DNA from 3 places in the Pantoea sp. BRR-3P genome. Region 2 is predicted to be linked to each of the others. Evidence: predicted binding sites of a transcription regulator. Region 2 holds the regulator's gene; each other region holds the start of a gene.
What was found. The regulator LexA, encoded in region 2, represses DNA repair genes until DNA is damaged. The targets are predictions, from matches to a motif close to TNCTGTATGTACATACAGNA.
Positions count from the first base shown of each region.

Region 1 (2,268 bases), 1.4 Mb from region 2:
GATTCATGCTGGCGTCGGTACGCAGCGTTATACCTTTATCTGGGGGATGGTAGGTGAAAACCAGGTGTTTGATGACATGGACCACGTCAACATCAGCGCGCTGCGCTAACAAGGAGCAATCATGATACTCAATGCATTTAATCTGGAAGGCAAAGTGGCGCTGATTACTGGCTGCAATACCGGACTGGGCCAGGGCATGGCGCTCGGTTTAGCGCAGGCGGGTTGTGACATTATTGGCGTCAACCGCGCGGGGCCTGACGATACCCAAGCTAAAGTCGCGGCGCTAGGACGCCGCTTCTGGTCGATACAGGCCGATCTCACACAATCTTCCGTGGTTCCACACGTTGTTGAACAGGCGGTAGCCCACGCCGGTCGTATTGATATTCTGGTCAACAACGCTGGCATTATTCGCCGCGAAGATGCGCTTAATTTCAGCGAAAAAGATTGGGATGATGTGATGAACATTAACAGTAAGAGTCTGTTCTTCCTGTCGCAGCGGGTGGCGCGTCAGTTTATCGCGCAAGGCCATGGCGGCAAGATCATCAATATTGCCTCAATGCTCTCGTTCCAGGGCGGCATTCGCGTGCCCTCCTATACCGCCTCGAAAAGCGCGGTGATGGGCTTAACACGCCTGATGGCAAATGAATGGGCAAAACACGGTATCAACGTCAACGCCATTGCGCCGGGTTATATGGCGACCAATAATACTGAGCAGTTGCGCAGTGATGAAGCGCGCAATGAGGAGATTTTAGGCCGTATTCCTGCCGGACGCTGGGGCATTCCTGACGACATGATGGGGCCGATTGTCTTCCTCGCCTCAAGCGCTGCAAACTACGTGCACGGTTACACGCTGGCTGTCGACGGCGGATGGTTAGCACGCTAAGCTAACCCCTTATTTTCCCGCGTCATTGTGGCGCGGGAAAGCAGAAATTATTAACGCTTCGTTACAGCGTCACCATTCTCATTTACTGGATAAATCCCTATACTGGATGCATCGACAGTTTTATGCAGCCAGGTTCCATCATGACGGCCGAAGGCCATATCATTTTTGCCATTGCCAGCGCCATTTTTGCCAAGCGTGCGGAACTGACGCCAGTCCTGGCCAGCGCCGACTGGTGGCATTTGGTGCCTGCTGCATTGCTAACCTGCCTGCTTCCCGATATCGATCACCCTAAATCCGTGTTAGGCCAGCGGCTAAGGTGGCTATCGCACCCCATTGCCCGCGCTTTTGGTCACCGCGGCTTTACTCACAGTTTACTGGCCGTGGCGGTGGGGTTGTGGCTATTCCAGATTAACGTGCCTGCCGACTGGTTTTTGCCCGCTGATGTGCTGCAAGGCATGACGCTTGGCTATCTCAGCCACATCGTGGCCGATATGCTCACCCCCGCAGGCGTGCCGCTGCTGTGGCCCTGCCGTTGGCGCTTCCGCTTACCAATTCTTAATAGTCAAAAAGGTAACCAACTTGAACGCGCGCTTTGTCTCGCGCTGGTCGGTTATGCCTTATGGTTCCCGCCCGGAATGCCCTCTTTTGGTGCCAATGGCTGGCCGGAACAACTGTTCAATACGCTACAAAATGGCGTCGGTCGCATGGTTAATGGTCGAAACGGTCAATAACCACTCAAATACAGCGATAAAGTTATAAAACATTCTTTTTGGGTATAAGCCCGCCCAACGCTGAACTGATAACATTCTAAATATTCCCTAACGGGGACTTACTGTTATCCGCACCATCATAATCTGCTGGCGCGGCACACTCTGGAGTTGAGCATGGATTTTCCCCTAATCATTAATATTGTGGCGTTTATCGCGCTACTGATTCTGTTGAATCGCATTGGCAACCAAAGCTGGAGCCTATCAAAGCGCGTGCTGACCGGTCTGGTATTAGGCGTGGCCTTCGGTCTGGCGCTGCAAACCATCTACGGCGAAAACAGCGCCACGGTAAAAGCGTCAATTGGTTGGTTCAATATCGTCGGTAATGGCTACGTTCAGCTGTTGCAAATGATTGTGATGCCGCTGGTTTTCGCTTCGATTCTGAGCGCCGTTGCGCGTCTGCATAATGCCTCATCGCTGGGTAAAATCAGCGTGCTAACCATTGGCGTGCTGCTGGTGACAACCGCGATTTCCGCGCTGGTCGGCGTACTGGTTACCGGCCTGTTCGGCCTAAGCGCTGAAGGTCTGGTACAGGGTGCGCAGGAAACCGCGCGTCTGAGTGCGATTCAAAGCAACTATGTTGGCAAAGTAGCTGACCTCAGCACGCCGCAGCTGCTG
Region 1 covers NZ_CP155066.1:2,275,802-2,278,069, forward strand. Annotated here, with positions in the region: gene kduI (5-dehydro-4-deoxy-D-glucuronate isomerase) at 1-109, shown strand, start outside; gene kduD (2-dehydro-3-deoxy-D-gluconate 5-dehydrogenase KduD) at 122-883, shown strand; gene AAGR08_RS10530 (metal-dependent hydrolase) at 1,024-1,614, shown strand; gene AAGR08_RS10535 (L-cystine transporter) at 1,768-2,268, shown strand, end outside.
Region 1: the regulator LexA is predicted to act here: its motif matches at 984-1,003, upstream of AAGR08_RS10530 (metal-dependent hydrolase).

Region 2 (2,268 bases):
GCGCCTACCGCTTCACCCGAGCAGGCTTCAACCGCATAAGCAAAGCCATCTAGCGCGTAGGCGGTAAAAGTGAGGAACATCAGCAATACGGCATTAACCGCCACCACATCAGGACCAATGCGCGCCCCCAGAATGGTCAGGGATGCAAAGCAGATTTGAAGCATTAATGAGCGCAGCATGATGTCGCGATTAAGACGGAACAACCGCGCGGCATCGCCACGCCAGCTGCTTTTTAGTAGAGCGAAATGAATACCGCGCAGTTTGAGTACGCGCGCCACCATCCACAAACCTACTCCCAGCGTGACATATTCAGCCAGCGCCGTTGCCGCCGCTGCACCGGCCACTCCCCAATGCAGCTGAAGGACAAATAAAAGGTCGAGCAGGATATTCACCAGATTCCCGACGATAAGCAATACCATCGGCGCACGCGCATACTGCACGCCTAACAGCCAACCAAGAATAACCAGATTAGCCAAGGTGGCGGGCGCGCTAAGCCAGCGAATCTCAATGAAAATTTTGGCCTGCTGCTGCACTTCTGGGCTGCCGCCCATTAATGCGGCTGCCAAACTGCTTACCGGCGTTCGCAGCACCATAAATAGCAAACCAAAAACCAAAGCAATCAACAGCGGTTGGGTCAGGGCGCGTGCCAGCGCCGTTTTGTCATTGGCACCAAACGCCTGCGCGGTAAGGCCAGTGGTACTCATGCGCAGAAACAGCAAGAGCATAAAGAGAAAACTGGTTGCCGTGGTACCCACGGCGACGCCCCCAAGATAAATCGGGCTATCGAGATGACCAATAACGGCAGTATCCACCACGCCCAACAATGGAACGGTGATGTTAGAGAGGATCATCGGCAGCGCCAGCCGCCAAAGCGCTTTATCTGAAGGGGAAAACAGCTGCATCAGCCCATTCCGTTATTTGCGGTAACCAGCGTGATTGCGCCCGACAGTGCCGCAGAAAATGTCAAAAAGAAGAAACTAGCAGACTGCGGCCAGCGCAGCATACGCCGCCGCAGTAGGAGGGAATCAGGAACGAATCAGAGCCATTCGCCGTTACGCACGATCCCAACGGCCAGGCCTTCAACGGTCAGTGATTGCTCGCGGGTATCTACCACAATCGGTTGGAAATCGTTATTTTCCGGCAGAAGATGGACAATCGCGCCCTGCTTTTTCCAGCGTTTGACCGTGACTTCGTCATCAATGCGCGCTACGACCACCTGTCCGTTACGCACTTCCTGCGTTTTATGCACCGCCAGCAAGTCACCATCCATAATACCGATGTCTTTCATCGACATACCGCTCACACGCAGCAGGAAATCCGCGCTGGGTTTGAACAGGTTTGCATCCACCTGATAGTGCGCTTCAATATGCTCCTGTGCCAGCAGCGGCTCGCCCGCAGCGACACGGCCAATTAATGGCAAGCCTTCGCTCGGCTCTTCTTCCATTAATAAGCGAATCCCGCGCGATGCGCCGGAAACAATTTCAATTACGCCTTTACGCGCCAGCGCTTTCAGATGCTCTTCAGCAGCATTGGGCGAGCGAAATCCCAGTTGCGCAGCAATTTCCGCACGCGTTGGCGGCATGCCCGTCTGGTTAATATGGTCGCGAATCAGGTCATAGACCTGTTGCTGCCGTGCAGTTAACGCTTTCATCCCGCCCCCTGGTTGTTTATACAGTCGCTGTGAGTATATACAGGTATTGGCGAAATGAAAACCGTAACAGAGGGAAAAATCAGCGGTTTGATGAATCTGGAATGGCTATCTCAAATGCGTCCAGAGCAGCACGATCCAAACAAAAAGAGCCAGTAAGATAGTCAGCAATACCGCAGCCGAGCCCATATCTTTGGCGCGCCCTGATAAGGGATGTTGCTCCTGGCCAATGCGGTCAACGACGGATTCAATGGCACTATTAAGGATTTCGACAATGACAATCAGTACCACGGAGCCAATCATCAGCACGCGGGAAATGGCGTCTACATCCAGCCAACAGGCCACGATAATCGCCACCAGCGCGGCTATCGCTTCCTGGCGGAATGCCGCCTCGTGCTGCCATGCGGCACGCAGCCCCTGCCAGGAATAACCGGCTGCTTTCACTATTCTTACAATACCGGTGACGTTATTTGCCATGTTTATGGAACCCTTGATCTATTTTGACGTCAATGTGTGGGCAGTATGAGGTGGCAGAGCCACAGATCTTCGCTGCACTTTCTGGTATGCTTGCCGCGCTTTGCTAACAAGAGGCTTTAAGTTGTCTATGTCAGGTTGGCGTA
Region 2 covers NZ_CP155066.1:3,692,149-3,694,416, forward strand. Annotated here, with positions in the region: gene dinF (MATE family efflux transporter DinF) at 1-902, opposite strand, end outside; gene lexA (transcriptional repressor LexA) at 1,037-1,651, opposite strand; gene AAGR08_RS17120 (diacylglycerol kinase) at 1,757-2,125, opposite strand; gene plsB (glycerol-3-phosphate 1-O-acyltransferase PlsB) at 2,253-2,268, shown strand, end outside.

Region 3 (2,268 bases), on a different replicon from region 2:
CTCTGCGAGGAAAACGGCTGGCAGCTCGCTTTTCACCAGGGCACACCAGAAGCAGGTTCAACTTAATAATGCTTATTGAAGCATTAGCAATAAGCTATTTTTGAGGGCCTTTATTTCAGGAACAACGAATTTACCGCGGCCTTCAATCCAACCGTTAGCGCTACAAACACTCCACCCGTTGCGAATGCAGACTCCGTAGTCTTTTCTTCCTTGCAAATATCCCTAAAACGTAGCAGTGCAGCTTCAGCATCGGATGCGGTAACTTCTTCAAACTGTTTGTCATACTCCTGACTGATCAGCAACGTTGCTCTGCTTTCATCCGCTCTGTTCAACACCAAGGTATGCTTATTCTTTTTATGAATGCAGTAATGTGGCATCAGTCCCTCCATTAGCTAAATGCTGTAAACATAATGTACTGCAACTGATTAAAGATAAAAGCAATAGCTATCAAATAGGTATCATTCCCCTCCCCTCTCCTGTTTCGCACGCATTTATACGGACACATGATGACTAGTTAGGACATTGCCGGCATAACGATGAATCATCAGTGCCGGGGGATCATCAGCTGAGGGAATACTCTCTGCTCCAAACCAGACTGGATTCGCCGGGCAAACTGAACCACAAACGTATGCCGGGTTACCTCCCAGCATACTCGAAATGGGTCGGTGAACGTGTCCTGTTGAAACAGCCATCACCTTTCCAGGTGCTCGTAAGATGACATCAGTTAGCTTGTCCACGCATCTGCACATCGTCTTATCCAAGCCCGGTATATCCGAGGTAAAAACGTGGTGATGCATAAACAGCAGAGATGGAGAATGCCTGTCGTTAATAAGCTGCTTTTCCAGCCACTCAAGTTGACCATGCACAGAGCCATAATCTTCATTTTCAATCGTCGAATCGACACCCAGTAGATGTAGACCGGCTAAGTCAAAATTGAAGTTGAGTGTACCGTCAGGCGAGTCAGGCGCCCATTGTTGAGAGCCCCAGACTGATTGCATTTGGCCACGATGGTCAGAATTACCTGGAAGAAGCAATGCAGGGTAGGTTTGCTGACGTAGACGCGAAGCTATCCGCTCATAACCCTCAAGCCACTGGTCATCGATCAAATCACCCGTAATGACCAACACGTCGGGTCCCACTTGGGCTAACCATGCCAATACACGGTCAAGCCGATGAAGAGAGTCATTACCAGCCGTGGCATGAATATCTGAAAACTGCGCGATCAGCATATTTGCTTCCCAGGTTGGTTTATCTACATTGAGAACGGATTCCTCAAGGTAAGCCACAGACACTAGCTTGCATTCCATTTTCAGAAGAGATTTTTTAAGAAAAAAATTCTCTACGTTCAGCAATTTGCAAGTCACATCCTCCCTCTATCACATCCCCCCCTCTTGCCAGATAATTCCCACTCCATAATACTGTATACATAAACAGTATAAATTAGGGGGGACTTTTTATGAACTACACACAGCGATTAGCACATCAATCAAGGGATTTAGTCTGGAGAGTCGGGTTATGAAACCGGCCATGTACCATAATGGTTTGACGCTTCTATGGGCGCCACTGTATTGCCCACCGTTAAAAATTCCCTTTTATGGAGATGCCTGCTCCGCGGGATTCCCCTCCCCCGCTCAAGATTATGTCGAGTCAGAACTGGACCTCAACGAACTTTGCATACGTCGGCGGGCCTCAACCTTTTTTGTTCGCGCCAGTGGCAGCAGTATGGAAGAGTTGGGGCTGTTTGATGGAGACATCATGGTTGTTGATCGCGCTGAAGAAGCGAACCATGGTGATATTGTTATTGCTGAAGTCGGCGGCGAATTTACTGTTAAACGCTTGCAATTACACCCTCGCCTAGCGCTGTTGCCTATGAACCCGGCCTACTCCGTTATTTATCCCGATGAATTACAACTTCTTGGCGTCGTGACCTGGTTTTTCAACAGCACACGCGCGCGCAGGAGGTAATCATGGCCATGTTTGGACTGGCAGACGTAAACTCTTTCTACGCTAGCTGCGAGACCCTGTTCCGCCCAGACCTACGCGGTAAACCCGTGGTGGTATTAAGTAATAATGATGGGTGTGTTATTGCGCGCAGTGCTGCAGCTAAAAAATATGTAAAAATGGGAGCCCCTTGGTTCCAGATAAAAACGCAGGATTATCCTGAGAAAATTCATGTGTTCAGCAGCAATTACGCTCTTTAGTAAGTTACGTGGAATGCAACATTGATTGAGTAAACTTTGAACAGCAAAGCTGTTGTCAGAGGAGAAT
Region 3 covers NZ_CP155068.1:22,189-24,456, reverse strand. Annotated here, with positions in the region: gene AAGR08_RS22965 (DUF4440 domain-containing protein) at 1-66, shown strand, start outside; gene AAGR08_RS22960 (hypothetical protein) at 111-377, opposite strand; gene AAGR08_RS22955 (metallophosphoesterase) at 492-1,352, opposite strand; gene umuD (translesion error-prone DNA polymerase V autoproteolytic subunit) at 1,528-1,965, shown strand; partial or broken gene AAGR08_RS22945 (DNA polymerase V subunit UmuC) at 1,974-2,198, shown strand.
Region 3: the regulator LexA is predicted to act here: its motif matches at 1,417-1,436, upstream of umuD (translesion error-prone DNA polymerase V autoproteolytic subunit).